2 regions of the Zooshikella ganghwensis genome follow, and region 2 is predicted to be linked to the other one. Evidence: predicted binding sites of a transcription regulator. Region 2 holds the regulator's gene; the other holds the start of a gene.

Region 1 (7,432 bases), 290 kb from region 2:
AAGGAAGCGGAGGTAAGGGGATCTTAGTTATTTCAGGCAAAAGAAATGGCTTATTTGTCAAAACAAGCGGAGAAGAACTGTCTCTTAACGATGTTATGCGGCATGTTTCGAATACGCTAAGTGGCCTTCATAGCTTGGGTGGAAAGCCTGATGTCTCGATGATCGAGTCACTGGTTAATTTTGCTCCCGTTTTTGATAACTACAGCTATGAGGGTGTGCCTGATATAAGGATGATTGTCTTTAAAGGTTATCCTGTAATGGCCATGCTGAGGCTTTCGACTCATGCTTCTGATGGTAAAGCAAACCTTCATCAGGGTGCAGTAGGTGTTGGTCTCGATCTTGGTACTGGCAAAGCGCTGCTGGCTGTGCAAAAAGGCCGTCCAATCCACAAGCACCCGGATACAGGTTTTGGATTCGACTCTCTGCAAGTACCTGACTGGGAAGTTATCCTTCACCTTGCTTCATCTTGCTACGAAATGACTGGGCTAGGCTATTTAGGTGCAGATATTGTGCTTGATAAAGAAGTAGGACCTCTTCTTTTAGAACTTAATGCTCGCCCTGGACTTGCCATACAAGTTGCCAATGGTATAGGGCTGGTCCCAAGATTAAAGAAAGTTGAAGGTATTCAAAAACCGCATACAAGCGTTGAAGAACGCGTTAGCTTTTCAAAAGCGCATTTTAGTATGTAGTCTGTGACAAATAGCATTTGCTAATCAAGGTGGATTATAGCGTCTGCCTTGATCTTCCTTATCTATTTCCCCTTTCATCCTATCTCTTTGCTTATAAAGTACAGCAACGTTTCAGCAGTTTAAAAAACGGCTATAAGCTTATAATTACTTTTATTTGCAACGCAAAAAAAGACCGCGCCAGAAGGCGCGGTTAAAAGTGCAGTTTCCCGCTGACAGCAATACCGATACCAACAACTATCAAGCGGTTCACAACTGCAGGGTTAAGAAACATTTCACGTGCTTGGAGCTTGCTATCATATCAGCAATTACTGATACATTTCCAAGAAATAGTACATATACTCCTTGCCTACTCTGGTCCAGTATCAGTAATAATCACAAAATCCAAACTGGTAATATTCAACCTCTTAACTCATTGAATAACAATAAGTATTTAGCACGTTAGTCATAAGACCTTAATGATTAAGAACCAGTACAGGTTCCTTTCCTGCCGTAACTTGCCCAGACTTCTTCTCCAATGAAGCAAACTGATCTACATTTGAGATCACGACGGGCGTAACAACTGACACGGCTGTCTTTTGTAAAAGCGGCAAATTCAAGCGAATAACTGGGTCTCCAGGTTTAACCCGAGTATTTTCTTCTATGAGCCTCTCGAACCCTTCACCTTTTAAATTCACCGTATCAACACCAAAATGGACAAATAATTCAACTCCAGCATCAGTTGTCAATGTGAAAGCATGATTAGTCCGGAATATTTTGCCAATCACTCCCTCACAAGGTGCAACAAGTGTATCTCCTGTTGGATTGATCGCTATACCATCTCCTGCCATTTTTTGCGCAAATACAGGATCAGGCACATCTTCAATAGCAATAATCTCTCCTGTCACAGGTGCTACGAGTACAGTCTGACCTTCTCTCGCTTGCTGACTATTCATTGAACTACTCTCTTTTTCAGTACCGTGCTCAGCCTCGGAACTGCTGACTTCTGAATGACCTACAGCAACATCTGCAGGTATTGCTCTCATTTCATCAGCCAGTATAGCGGCCTGAGGACCAATAATGACTTGTACATTTTTTGTACCGAGCTTAACGATACCTTTAGCACCCAACGCTTCCAGTGTTTTTTCCTCAACTAAGCCTTGGTCTTTTACTGTAAGCCTTAATCTAGTCAAACACGCATCAATCTGAGTGACATTGTCATGCCCACCGAGCGCCATCAAATAACTAACTGCAGCACTGGTACTAGACCCTGCTAATGGCTGATTCTGATTCAAATCATTTTCGTCTTCTCGACCAGGCGTTTTTAAATTGAAGCGCTTGATTGCAAAAACAAATAGCACGTAATAAAGAACAAACCAAACCAGACCCAGAGGAATTAACCAGGCACCTTTATTAGCTAGACCAAAGTTCAAGCCATAGTCAATTGCACCAGCCGAAAAAGCAAAACCGTGTCGGATATCCAAAAGGCTACAGACCGCTAGAGATAAACCAGTCAGTAATGCATGAATGAGATACAAGACAGGTGCTAAGAACATGAAGATAAACTCAACAGGTTCAGTTACACCAGTCAGAAAAGAGGTCAAGCCTACCCCTAGCAGTATCCCAGCAACCTTTTTACGATTCGCTTGTTTCGCTGTGGTATACATAGCCAAACAGGCTGCTGGCAAACCAAACATCATCACTGGGTAAAAGCCTGTCATAAACGCTCCAGCTGTTGGGTCACCCGCAAAGAAGCGATGCAAGTCACCATTAACAACCTCCCCGCCAGCACCAGGGAAAGAGCCAAATACAAACCACACCAAGTTGTTGAGTACATGATGAAGGCCCGTAGGAATCAACAAACGGTTAGCTGTACCATAAACAAAAGCACCTACGGCGCCAGATCCTGTTATCCAGTTACCCACCATATCTATGCCATGCTGGATTGGCGGCCATATGTAGCCAAACAACACCGCTAAAATACAGCCAATAGCTGCAGTGATAATAGGAACCGATCGTTTGCCCCCAAAGAATGCTAAATAATCAGGCAATTTTAAGCTGTTAAATCGGTTATAACTTAAACCCGCTACAACCCCCATTAAAATACCTGCCAACACCCCCATATCAATATGTTCATTGATTGTGGACATTGCCGTAGTGAGCACTAAATAGCCTACCCCACCGGCTAATGCTGCAGCACCTTGACCATCTTTAGAAAAGCCAATTGCCACACCAATAGCAAAAATTAGTGGTAGGTTTGCAAATATTGCTTCTCCTGCCTTAAAGAGAAAAGGTATGTCAAATACATCTGTAGCCCCCAACCGTAGTAAAAGACCAGCTACTGGTAATACGGCTATGGGCAACATTAATGCTCGCCCTAACCCCTGAAACCAACCAAGAATATTCATCGTTACCTCCCGTCACTGCAAAGGGAAAGTTAAGCCAATTTTCGTAATTTTTTTTGGAATATACCCTCACATTACCTTACACCAACTTTTTTTTCTTTGCAAAATAAGTTTTACAAATTTACTTGATCTGCGTAAAATAAATGACATATCCCTATTGTCTTAATTGTATTAACACCACTATGACAGACTTATTTGTATTAACTTTTTTCTCAACACGAATAAAGATATCTGTTTCACTGAGGTAACACTATGCGCCTGATACCTTTGCCAAGATCTACTAATGTCAGCCACTGGGTAGCTCACTACATTATTGAGAGCATTAATCGGTTTAAGCCTACTCAACAACGTCCCTTTATTCTTGGCCTGCCTACTGGAGGCACCCCTCTCGGGGTTTATCGATTATTGATAGAAGCCTACCAACAGCAAAAGGTAAGCTTTAAGCACGTCATTACCTTCAACATGGATGAATATGTTGGCCTGGCGTGGGATCATCCGCAAAGTTATCACTTTTATATGCAACAGAACTTCTTTCGGCATATTGATATTCTTGAGGAAAACACTCATATTCCTAATGGAAATACATCTGACCTGGATGCTGAATGTAAACGTTATGAGCAAACAATCAGCCAGTTTGGCGGAGTACATTTGTTTCTGGGCGGAGTTGGTTCTGATGGACATATTGCCTTTAATGAGCCAGGTTCATCATTAGCATCTAGAACACGCATTAAAACGCTAACCGACGAAACACGACAAGCAAATGCACGTTTTTTTGATGATGATCTGAACGCCGTTCCAAAGCTCGCACTCACTGTTGGAATTGGTACGCTACTTGACGCCAAAGAGTTGCTGATTATGGCAACTGGTAGCAATAAAGCCGATGCAGTCCAACATGCCGTTGAAGGTGCTGTAAGTCACCAGTGGCCTGTTACCGCTATACAGCTTCACCCCAAAGCGATCATTACTTGCGACCATGATGCCGCTCAAGAACTGAAAGTCAAAACACTCACGTATTACCAAAAACTAGAAGCTGAAATTATCTGTCAATATTAATTTTATTACGAGAAAATGCAGTATGTACGCACTCATTAATGGACGCATTTTTACCAGTGAAGAAACTCTCGAACAGCATGCGGTTGTCATTGAAAACGCATTAATTAAATCCTTAGTACCAACAAGTACACTACCCAATGACATTAAGAAAATTGACTTACAAGGACTTAACGTCTCACCAGGATTTATTGATCTACAATTAAACGGTTGTGGTGGCCGTCTATTCAATGATGATATAAGTGCAGAAACACTCGATATTATGCACAAAACAAACCTGCGCCATGGTACTACCCATTATTTAGCAACACTGATTACTGCGAATGATGCACAAATAAAGCACGCACTGGAAACAGTAAAAAATTACAAACAAAATCACTCATCTGTTCTTGGTTTGCATTTAGAAGGTCCTTATATTAACCGCCAAAAAAAGGGTATTCATGATCCTGATCAAATTCGTCCTTACGATCTTGATATGATAAAGCTCATGGCAGACTATGGTGGCGATACATTAAAAGTTGTTACACTCGCACCAGAATTAACCACTACAGAAATTATTCAATTACTTATAAAAAATAATATTACTGTTTCTGCAGGACATAGTCTTTCTGACTACAACACGGCACAACATGCATTTCAAGCAGGCATATCAATGGCTACTCACTTGTTTAATGCAATGCCTTCCATCTCTGCACGAACACCAGGCTTAGCAACAGCGATTTTAGACAATCCAAACGTTTTTGCTGGAATTATTGTTGACGGAATTCATGTTGACTACCCACTCGTTAAACTGGCCAAAAAATTAAAGCATCAACATTTATTTTTAGTGACTGATGCGGTTTCACCCGCAGGCACAAATATGACAGCATTCAAACTGGGACCTCATAACATTCAAGTTAAAAATGGTCAGTGTATTGCAGAAGATGGTACTATTGGCGGATCTGCATTAACCATGAATAATGCAATTATTAATTGTGTGAACCATGTGGGTATAGAACTCGCCGAAGCATTAAGAATGGCTACACTCTACCCGGCCAAAGCAATAAACCAGGATCATCATCTTGGCAAGGTTGCACCAGGCTATAGTGCTGATTTAGCAATTTTTGATAATAGTTTAAATGTAACAGCCGCGGTAAGTGCTGGACAGTGGCATGACACGGTAAAATAAAGGCAAAAAAGACTCTATTTGCTTTAAACTTAACATTTGTAAAAAATACAGAGGTTTATGGCTCCCTTTATTAAAGGCAATATTGATCTCGTTAGGCAGCTAAATACGGCAACTATTTATCGCACGATCAATTACGATGGTCCAATTTCACGAACCCGTCTAGTAGAAGTGACTAGTTTGGCGGCTGCTAGTGTCACTAAGATCACACGACAACTGATTAATGCAGGTTTAGTCCAAGAGGTTTCTCAAGAAGAATCAACCGGTGGGCGACGTCCAACATTATTAGCCACAAATAAAGAGCGATTCTATATCATCTCAACCAAACTGGGCCGAGGATTTTTGGAAGTCACCCTAAACCGCTTAAACAAAGAAGTCGTCGACCATCGCAAACTAACACTAAAATACCAAAACCCCGAAGCAGTCCTCCAAGAGACATGTGAAGTCATTCACGATATATTGAGGAGTAACAGTCAAGTAAACCAACAGCGGATTCTAGGCATCGGCCTCGCGATGCCAGGTTTAATTGACCCCACCAAAGGGGTTGTTATTGAAAACCCTCACTATCAATTTAAACACTTTCCAATCGTCGAGTTTTTTGAACGAGAATTTAATATAACAACATTTGTTGATAATGATATCCGCAGCCTGGCCCTCGCAGAAAACTACTTTGGTGCTTCGCAAGGCATTAAAGACTCAGTATTAATCAGCGTAAGGCATGGTATCGGGGCAGGAATTATGATTAACGGGCAGCTGTTTTATGGCTGTAACCAAAATGCTGGTGAGGTAGGCCATATATTTATTGAAGAGTTTGGCCCTAAGTGTAACTGTGGTAATTATGGATGCTTAGAGACTGTTGCCTCTAACCCTAGCATTATTCGCCAAGCTAAAGAGTTACTCGCTCATGGTCACCCTAGCCAGTTAACATCCCTTCCTTCTTACCAGTTAAATGGCCCGGAAGTTACCATTAAAGATATCTGCCAGGCAGCACTGAATGGTGATGAGCTATGTCAAGCAGTTATCAAACGCGTTGGTAATTACTTAGGTCTTGCCATTGCTACGGTCATTAACCTGTTTAACCCTCAAATGATTATTATTGCAGGTGACATTGTTAAAGCTCAGCATTTCTTATTTCCAAGCATCAAAAAGCAAATGGAAGATAAAGCTTTGCAAAGTTTTGCCTGTAAAACCCGCATTCTTGCCAGCCAAGTTGATACCAATGAAACCATCGGTGCATTTTCACTAGTGCAAAGGGCGCTGTTAGAAGGTAAATTATTCACCCGGCTTGGCCTAAACTCGATGTAATCAAACCGACACCCTACATTACGTCTACTGCGATAACATTTAAGGTCAGATGCAGCAAGTAATTTTGCGAGTGACTTGAGTTCATCGCACGGGTGTTTTATGTTTTGCCTCCCTTTATTAGCAATCACTTTGACAGGAGGCAACACCCTAGTCGGTATACGTAGTTTCCGCAATTGATCAACGAGTGAGCTTTTTTAAAGATCGGCCATTTGATATACAAAACAATGATAGTCGAGGGAAGTCTTGTGTCTTTTATTCTTCGGAAATACCTAGCGGTTCCATTACTCATCCGCATACTGGCAAGTTTTGTCAGTGGTTCTCTAATAGGTTGCTTGCTTTGGTGGCTTAGTTACCAAGTAGGGCAAGACACCATTAGTGAGGTGCTTAGCTATATCACCCCATTTGGTGAAGTTTTTGTCAAAATGCTAAAAATGATCGTTATTCCGGTCATCTTTTTCTCGCTTGTAGTGGGTGCCGCAAGTTTACCACTGCAACGCTTTGGCAAAATTGGTGTTAAAGTGCTTGGCTGGTACTTTTTCTGTTCTCTACTTGCTGCAACGGTAGGTGTAATTATTGCCCTCGCGGTTGATCCTGGCAGCAATAGTCAGTTATCTGGATGGCATAGCATTACCCAGGGTTTAACAAATCAAGCCAGTGATATATCAAGCAAAGCAGCAGCAGCTCAAGAGCAAGGATTAGCAACCGTCTTACTGAGCATGTTTGAAAACCCTTTTACAGCTCTTTCTGAAGGTAACTTTCTTGCGATTATCACGTTCTCTATTCTGTTTGGCTTAGCCTTAAGGGTTATCCAAGAAAAAGCAGAAGCTAACAATGAGTCATCA
Region 2 (7,432 bases):
TTCAGGGGTTGCGCCTTTTTGAGGCCCGAATACACTGGCTGCACCATGCTCTCCCAAAAGAGGGTTTTTTACATCGCTCGCAATGATAAACTCGGTGTTTTCAACTCTAGGGTCTAAGTTGGCAGTGTTAATAGAGCATAGCTTAAGTAAGCCTTCGGCCCCGGCAGGAATAGGCTGTTGATGCTCATCAAGAAACTCGTAACCTAAAGCACTTAAAGCGCCTGCACCACCATCATGGGTTGCACTTCCCCCCAGCCCTAAAATGATTTTATTGCACTGTCTATCGAGCGCATTGAGTATAAGCTCCCCAACACCTTTAGTTGTGGTATAAAGTGGGTTTTGTTGCTCTGGGGTAAGAAGAGGAAGTCCAGCGCAGCTTGCCATCTCAATAATAGCGGTTTTATTGTCAGCCAAAATACCGTAAAAGGCATCAACAGGTTTATTTAATGGACCAGTCACTGTCAGGTTGATTTTTTGTCCCCCAGCATTATGTACAAAGGCATCAACAGTCCCTTCACCACCGTCTGCAAGGGGAAATGAAGTAATTTGAGTATTAGGCGCTATTGAGTGAATTGCAGAGGTGCATGTTTGACATATTTCTAAGGCTGTCAGCGATCCTTTAAATGAATCCGGTGCAATTAAAATATGCATGGATCAGTCCCCGTAATAGCAGTTATGCTGCTTCGCTGTTATTTAAAATTAAAGTCTGATAATGCTGTATAAAAGATTCTAGATGGGCTTGGGGTCTAACATGATAAAAACGTCGCCAGCATTTGGCTAGCATATAAATGTTACTAGGCTCAGACTCAATAAAATTTTGGTTTCGCTTATATATTAACCAAGCTATTGCAGTAGCATATGATAAATTTGTGGCAAGTTCGGCATGAGGATTAGCAAGAAACTCGTGCTGGCTGGCCAATCCACGAATTTTACTCGCTAAGTCTGAGTGCTTAACTAAGTACCGGTCCCAAATATTTTTATGCATCATTGGTGTAATACAGTAGATGCCTAATGAACGTTGCTTATGACGCTTTAAGTAGAAGCCTAAACCACTTTCTTGAGCTGCTGTGCCCAGCAACAGGTTTTCGGCAAAAGGGGACCACATATCGATATAGTCTAATGTGGGTTTAATAACATAGTGGCGAAGTTCATCTGGACAGATTCCCATGGTCTCACTCTCTTATCGCAGCCCAAAATCTATATGGGAAGCCATGCATAATATTGACCAATCTACAGATAGGGCTGTTTATGGAAAGTAATAACTTGTTTTTATAATTACCTTTCCCATTAACCTAGCCTATTTTTTAAAAAAGTCACTGTAACGTATTGAGTTTATGATTTTTGCTCATGTGCATAGCAAAACTAGCCATTGAATTTACTCCTGTAAATCAAACAGCATTATTTTAGCCATGACCTCTCTGGATGATGGTGTCAATTATTCAAACAAGTATGTTTTTTTAAAGACAAAAGTATGACGGAAAGGTGAAGATTTGGATGGTATGGAGCTAGTTTGCCAAAAGATACGATGACCGTTTTGCTTATTAAAAAGCTGGAAAACAGCTTCCTACCAGGCGATTCGCCTGGCAGGATCGACTTTGGGTTGAGATAGGGGGCGGCTAAAACTTAAAATGCGCAGAGTGTAAACGTTGGAATATTGGCATCTTGCAGCTTTGTGCTACCACCTAAGTCAGGTAAATCAATAATCGCTGCGGCTTCATATACGTGAGCACCTAAACGCCTGATTAATGTAGCGGCAGCGAGTAGAGTTCCACCTGTTGCAATTAAATCATCAATAAGCAAGACAGAATTACCTGGATCCAGAGCTCCGCGCTGCACCTCAATGGTAGCTTGTCCATACTCTAGGTCATAGGTTTCAGTTTCAGTTTCTGCAGGAAGCTTACCTTGTTTACGAAGCAATACGAGTGGCTTGTTCAGTGCGTAGGCGATAACCGCTCCGGGCAAAAAACCACGCGCATCAAGGGCAGCAATATGGGTTATTTCTGTGTCAACATAGCGTTGTATCAAGCTATCGATGACCATACGGTGCGCTTTAGGTGACTGGAAAAGAGGAGTTATATCACGAAAGATAACTCCAGGCGCAGGCCAGTCATGTACACTACGAATCAGTGACTTAATGTAATATTCGTCAAAAATCATGAGGAGCGGGTTACTTATTGTTAGGTGTCAGTGCTGCCATTTTTTTTAACTTCAACAGGCTTTCCCCCTGCTAAAGAGCATAAGTTGATAGGGTCAACAACTTTGACTTCTTTACCGTTAGCGACAATTAAGCCATTTTTTTGGAAGCGGGTGAAAACGCGACTGACTGTTTCAACAGCAAGCCCTAGGTAGTTACCCATTTCATTGCGGGACATGGGAAGTCGAAAGGACTGAGAGGAGTACCCACGACGTCTAAACCGTGTTGCCAGATTGACTAAAAAAGTAGCAATACGCTCATCAGCATTTTTTTTGCTTAACAACAGCATCATTTGTTGATCTTCACGAATCTCTTTACTCATGATGCGCATTAATTGGCGGCGTAACTCAGGCAAAGATTCCGCAAGCTCATCTAAACGATCAAATGGAATTTCACAAACAGTGGTAGTTTCAATAGCTTGGGCAGAAACAGGATAGGCATCACTGTCAACACCACTCATTCCTACTAACTCACTAGGCAAATGAAAGCCTGTGATTTGCTCATCACCGTCATTAGTAGAGGTATAGGTTTTTAGCGCGCCAGAGCGAACGGCATAAATCGAAGCAAACTTATCTCCTTCAAGAAACAGGTGTTCTCCCTTGCGCAAAGGGCGTCCCCGCTTGATAATTTTATCAAGTAAATCAATATCTTCAGTGTTTAAAGCAATAGGCAGGCAAAGAGGCTGCAGGGCACAGTCTTTACAGGCCACCTGATTTAAGTGTTTTACAGTAGGTTTCGACGTCATGCTGTGAGGGCCTCTAATCAACTTCCGTCGTCATATATGTTTAATGCTAGTATCTGATTAGAGGCTATTGTAGGGGAAACTACTAAAAACTCCAACGGGAATTACTAAGATGCGTTCATATTACTTTTGAAAAGCGTGTTGTTTCATTATTTCTGGTTAAGTATTGGTCGAATACCATACATATATTGCGAATTAATAGTTGGCCTTTTGGGTTAACAGTAAGATTATCCTCATTAATAGTCAGCAAGCCATCCTCTGCCATCAGTTGTAAAGCGTCTAGCTCGTAAGCAAAATGCCGGTTAAAATCAATCCCAAACTGCTGCTCAATTTGCTGAGTGTTTAGCTCAAAGTGACAAATCAGCTGACTGATGACCTCTCTTCGCAGTGAGTCTTCTGTAGATAAAACAAAGCCACGCTGAAATGGAAAGGTGTTTTGATTGACCTGTTGGCTGTAGTTATCTAGCTTACTGTGGTTTTGCCAGTAAGTATCACCAACCTGGCTGATTGCAGAGCAGCCTAAACCAAGTAAGTCACACGCTTTATGCGTCGTATAGCCTTGAAAATTACGGTGCAGTTGCCCTGTGACTTTAGCTTCTGTCAGCTCATCATCAGGCAGTGCAAAGTGATCCATCCCGATATACACGTAACCAGCATTGATAAGGTGCTCAATGGTGTGCTTCAGAATAGAAAGCTTTTCAGCTGGTGAGGGTAGGTCTTTTTCACTGATACGACGTTGTGGTTTAAATCGCTCAGGGAGGTGTGCATAATTGAAGATTGAGAGACGATTAGGTGCCAGTTCAAGGACCTTATCTAAGCTTGTCAAAAAGCTTTGAGTGTTTTGATGAGGTAACCCATATATCAAGTCTACGTTCACTGACTTGAAACTTAATGTACGGGCAGCATCAATAACTGCTAATGTTTCTTCTTCGGTTTGAACTCTGTTTACTGCCTGTTGCACGACAGGGTTAAAATCCTGAATTCCCAGGCTAATTCGATTGAAGCCTAACTGACGCAAGTGGCCCATCGTTGCCCAGTCAGCTTCTCTTGGATCTATTTCTATTGAGTAATCAGCACTCGCATCATCAACAAGTTGGAAATAATCGTTTGTTTTTTCCATTAACTGTTGCATAAGTTCTAAGCTTAAGTAGGTAGGTGTTCCTCCTCCCCAGTGTAATTGTGTTACTTCTCGTTGACCAAAATATTCTGCATGAAAATGCATTTCGCGAATCAGGTTTTTAATGTAACTGACAGCCTGAGAACGTTGCTTTGTAACAACTTTATTACAAGCGCAGTAGTAACAAATATTAGCGCAAAAAGGTATATGAAAATAAAGTGAAAGAGGTGTATTTAGCTGCTTGCTTTGCTTTGCAGCATTCAAATAGTCAACCTCAGAGAATGGTGCAGTAAATTCAACGGCAGTAGGGTACGAAGTATACCTTGGACCGTTTACTGCGTAGCGGTGAATCAATTGACTGTCCCACTCAAGCGCTTGCACCATAATTAAAGCTGCCTCTCCTAATCATATTCAGGAGGTCAGTTTAGGTACGTTTGGTGTGGTTTGTCTTGATGTGCATCAAGCGCAATCTAGCTAGGTGCCAGTTAAAACAACTAATGCGACATATGATGTGTAATGGGGGTGTCATTATTTGGTAATAATGATTGAGTAATTGACATAAGCCAAGCTTGGTGAGGGCCGGGTATAGTCCAGCAACCAAAAAGAATAACAGAAATACCCAATAGCTGGCGAACACCATGGCTATTGAGCAAACGATGAAGCTGTTGAGCAAATAAACCTGAGGCTATCATGACAGGAAGTGTACCTAGTCCAAAGGCCATCATTAAGGTAGCAGCGTTCCAGGCACTGCCACTGGCAGCAGCCCAGGTTAGTGAACTATACACCAGTCCACAGGGCAACCATCCCCAAAGTCCACCCAAAACAAACGCGTGTTTGAATGATTTAAGAGGCATGAATTTTTGAGTGAGAGGTTTAATCTTCTGCCAAAGACGTCCACCAGCCTTTTCCAAATAGGTTAATCCACGCCACCAGTTTGCCAGGTATAGCCCCATTGCAACTAATAACAGTCCGGCTACAGTGCGTAGGCCTGTACCCAGCCCTAGCGACTGAATAGCCCAACCCAATGAGCCAAGTAATAAACCGGCCAGGGCATAGCTGATAATTCGGCCTAAGTTAAAAAGTGCAAGATAAATGCTTGAAGAGCTTCCTGAGGGAGTTGATAGTGCAAGTGCTCCCATTAAACCACCACACATGCCTAGGCAGTGACCTGCGCCAAATACCCCTAGCAGGAAGGCTGTGGTGAAACTACTAGCGTCAATCATTCGCTTTGTTTTCTGATGTTGATATTGATGTTGTGGTTTTTTGAGCAGAAGGTTCTTGATCAAAAAGGATGCTATGGCTTGGGCTTTCTAAGTCATCATATTGTCCATCATCAACTGCCCAGAAAAACGCCCACACAGCAACAGCTACAAAAATGAGTGCGAGAGGAATAAGTAAATAGATAATGTCCATAAATACACTTGTTCTCTTATCAGGGGACAGTCTCCAAAGGTGGTATTTGAGATGGTTGAGCTTGAGCAGTGCTGATGTTCAGAGAGCTGGTTGTTCGCGTCAAACGTAAAGCATTTGCGACAACAAGCAGTGAGCTGCTTGCCATACCAATGGCGGCCATCCAGGGCTGGATAATACCACAAGCGGCTAAAGGTAAAGCGACAATATTATAACTCAGTGCCCAGATTAAATTGGCTCGAATAGTATTACGGGTTTGTTTGGCAGTATCAAATACCGTGAGGAGACTGCTTAACTGGTTGTTTAGCAGGACAATATCAGAGGTATTTTGGGCTAAATCGCTACCACACCCCAATGACGCTGATACGTTTGCAGCTGCAAGAACGGGGACGTCGTTGATTCCATCGCCGACCATTAATACATTTTTACCCTGTTTTTGCAGAGTTTTTAGTTGGACAAGCTTATCTTCTGGCGTCATATTAGCTTGCCAGGATGATATTGACAGGGATTCTGCAACACGCTTAACGACAAGTGATTGATCGCCACTAAGCAAGCTAAGTTGCATGTTTTGCTGGTGTAAACCACTAATGGTGCGGGCGCTATCTGGCCGGAGGGTATCTGCCAGCTTTATCCAGCCTAACACTTCTTTTCTACTGGCAAAGAGAAGCCATTGTCCTGTTGGTTCTGGAGGCTCAAGTAAGGGAATGTTTAGCCATGAGCAAATGAATGCAGGTTTACCAACCCGGTATCGCTGTTCTGCTTGTGTTTCGATGCGCTTACTATGCATATTTGTTAGAGGGTAAGCGATACTGCCTTCAATACCATACCCTGGATGATTTGTGACATCTAGTGCACGAATCGGAGTTGTTCGTTCTGCAAACGTTTTAGCGATTGGGTGTTCAGAGTGGGCCTCAAGCGCAGCAACATAATCCAGGATTGCCTCTGCCGACAATGTCTTACTTGTGGGAATAACTTGCTCCAGAGTAAGCCTTCCTTCGGTAAGCGTACCTGTCTTATCAAAAACAATATGGTTCACATGAGTCAGTGACTCTAAGACGCGGCTGCCAGTAATTAATATCCCTTGCTGGTAGAGCTTTCCGGTAGCTGCAGTGAGTGCAGTTGGGGTGGCGAGTGAAAGTGCACAAGGGCAGGTAACCACCAGGACCGCGAGTGTAATCCAAAAGGCATCATCAGGAGTATGCTGTGACCAGTAGCTGTACACGCCTATCGCGATAAGTATCACTGCGCTTACAAAATGGCTAGCCACTCGGTCAGCGAGTTGTGCAATCAGTGGTTTTTGCTGTTGAGCTTGCTCCAGTAAAGAAACTATATGAGCCAGTCGAGTTGTTTGTCCGGTTGCTGTTACTTGAATATCAATGGCGTGCTCGACATTGAGAGTACCTGCTAACACGGTATCATTTACTTGCTTTGTAACTGGCAAGTACTCACCGGTCAGCATGGCTTCATTACAAGTGGTTCTTCCCTGGGTGATAACACCATCTGCAGGGATCGGCTCGCCAGGCTTAATACGCAAGGTGTAACCTTTTTCAACCTCTATTGCTGCTATGGTCTGTTCCTGTCCACTATCAACACGTGTCGCTTTGTCTGGCAAAAGTTTTAAGAGGCCTGAGCCATGTTGTGTTGTATGATGCCGTGCACGCATTTCCAGAAAACGACTGACTAATAAAAAGAAAGTGAACATACAAACAGAGTCAAAATACACTTCACCAGTACCTGTGAGCATAGCCCAGGTACTGGCTGTATAGGCTGCTCCAATAGCTGTCGCTACAGGGAAATCCATGCTTAAGTGACGTGCTTTGACATCTCGCCAGGCAGCTTTAAAAAAGGGTTGTGCAGCGTAAAATACGACAGGTGTTGCTAATAAAAAGCTAACCCAACGAATAAAATCACGGTAGCTGTCTTCCATTCCTTGCAAAGCACCAGCATAAAGTGCAATGGCATACATCAT

What was found. The regulator FNR, encoded in region 2, switches genes on or off when oxygen is low (the NO sensors DNR and NnrR bind a similar motif). The targets are predictions, from matches to a motif close to TTGATNTANATCAA.
Region 1: a site for FNR is predicted at 3,196-3,209, ahead of nagE (N-acetylglucosamine-specific PTS transporter subunit IIBC). Genes of this name have one in related genera too.

Annotation. Positions count from the first base shown of each region.
Region 1 covers NZ_JAEVHG010000001.1:366,370-373,801, reverse strand. Annotated here, with positions in the region: gene KHS79_RS01580 (alpha-L-glutamate ligase-like protein) at 1-689, shown strand, start outside; gene nagE (N-acetylglucosamine-specific PTS transporter subunit IIBC) at 1,142-3,073, opposite strand; gene nagB (glucosamine-6-phosphate deaminase) at 3,323-4,123, shown strand; gene nagA (N-acetylglucosamine-6-phosphate deacetylase) at 4,146-5,288, shown strand; gene KHS79_RS01555 (ROK family protein) at 5,346-6,590, shown strand; gene KHS79_RS01550 (dicarboxylate/amino acid:cation symporter) at 6,836-7,432, shown strand, end outside.
Region 2 covers NZ_JAEVHG010000001.1:659,365-666,796, forward strand. Annotated here, with positions in the region: gene KHS79_RS02955 (glycerate kinase family protein) at 1-651, opposite strand, end outside; gene KHS79_RS02960 (hypothetical protein) at 674-1,168, opposite strand; gene KHS79_RS02965 (adenine phosphoribosyltransferase) at 1,624-2,157, opposite strand; gene fnr (fumarate/nitrate reduction transcriptional regulator Fnr) at 2,178-2,939, opposite strand; gene hemN (oxygen-independent coproporphyrinogen III oxidase) at 3,055-4,437, opposite strand; gene KHS79_RS02980 (sulfite exporter TauE/SafE family protein) at 4,548-5,276, opposite strand; gene ccoS (cbb3-type cytochrome oxidase assembly protein CcoS) at 5,269-5,466, opposite strand; gene KHS79_RS02990 (heavy metal translocating P-type ATPase) at 5,486-7,432, opposite strand, start outside.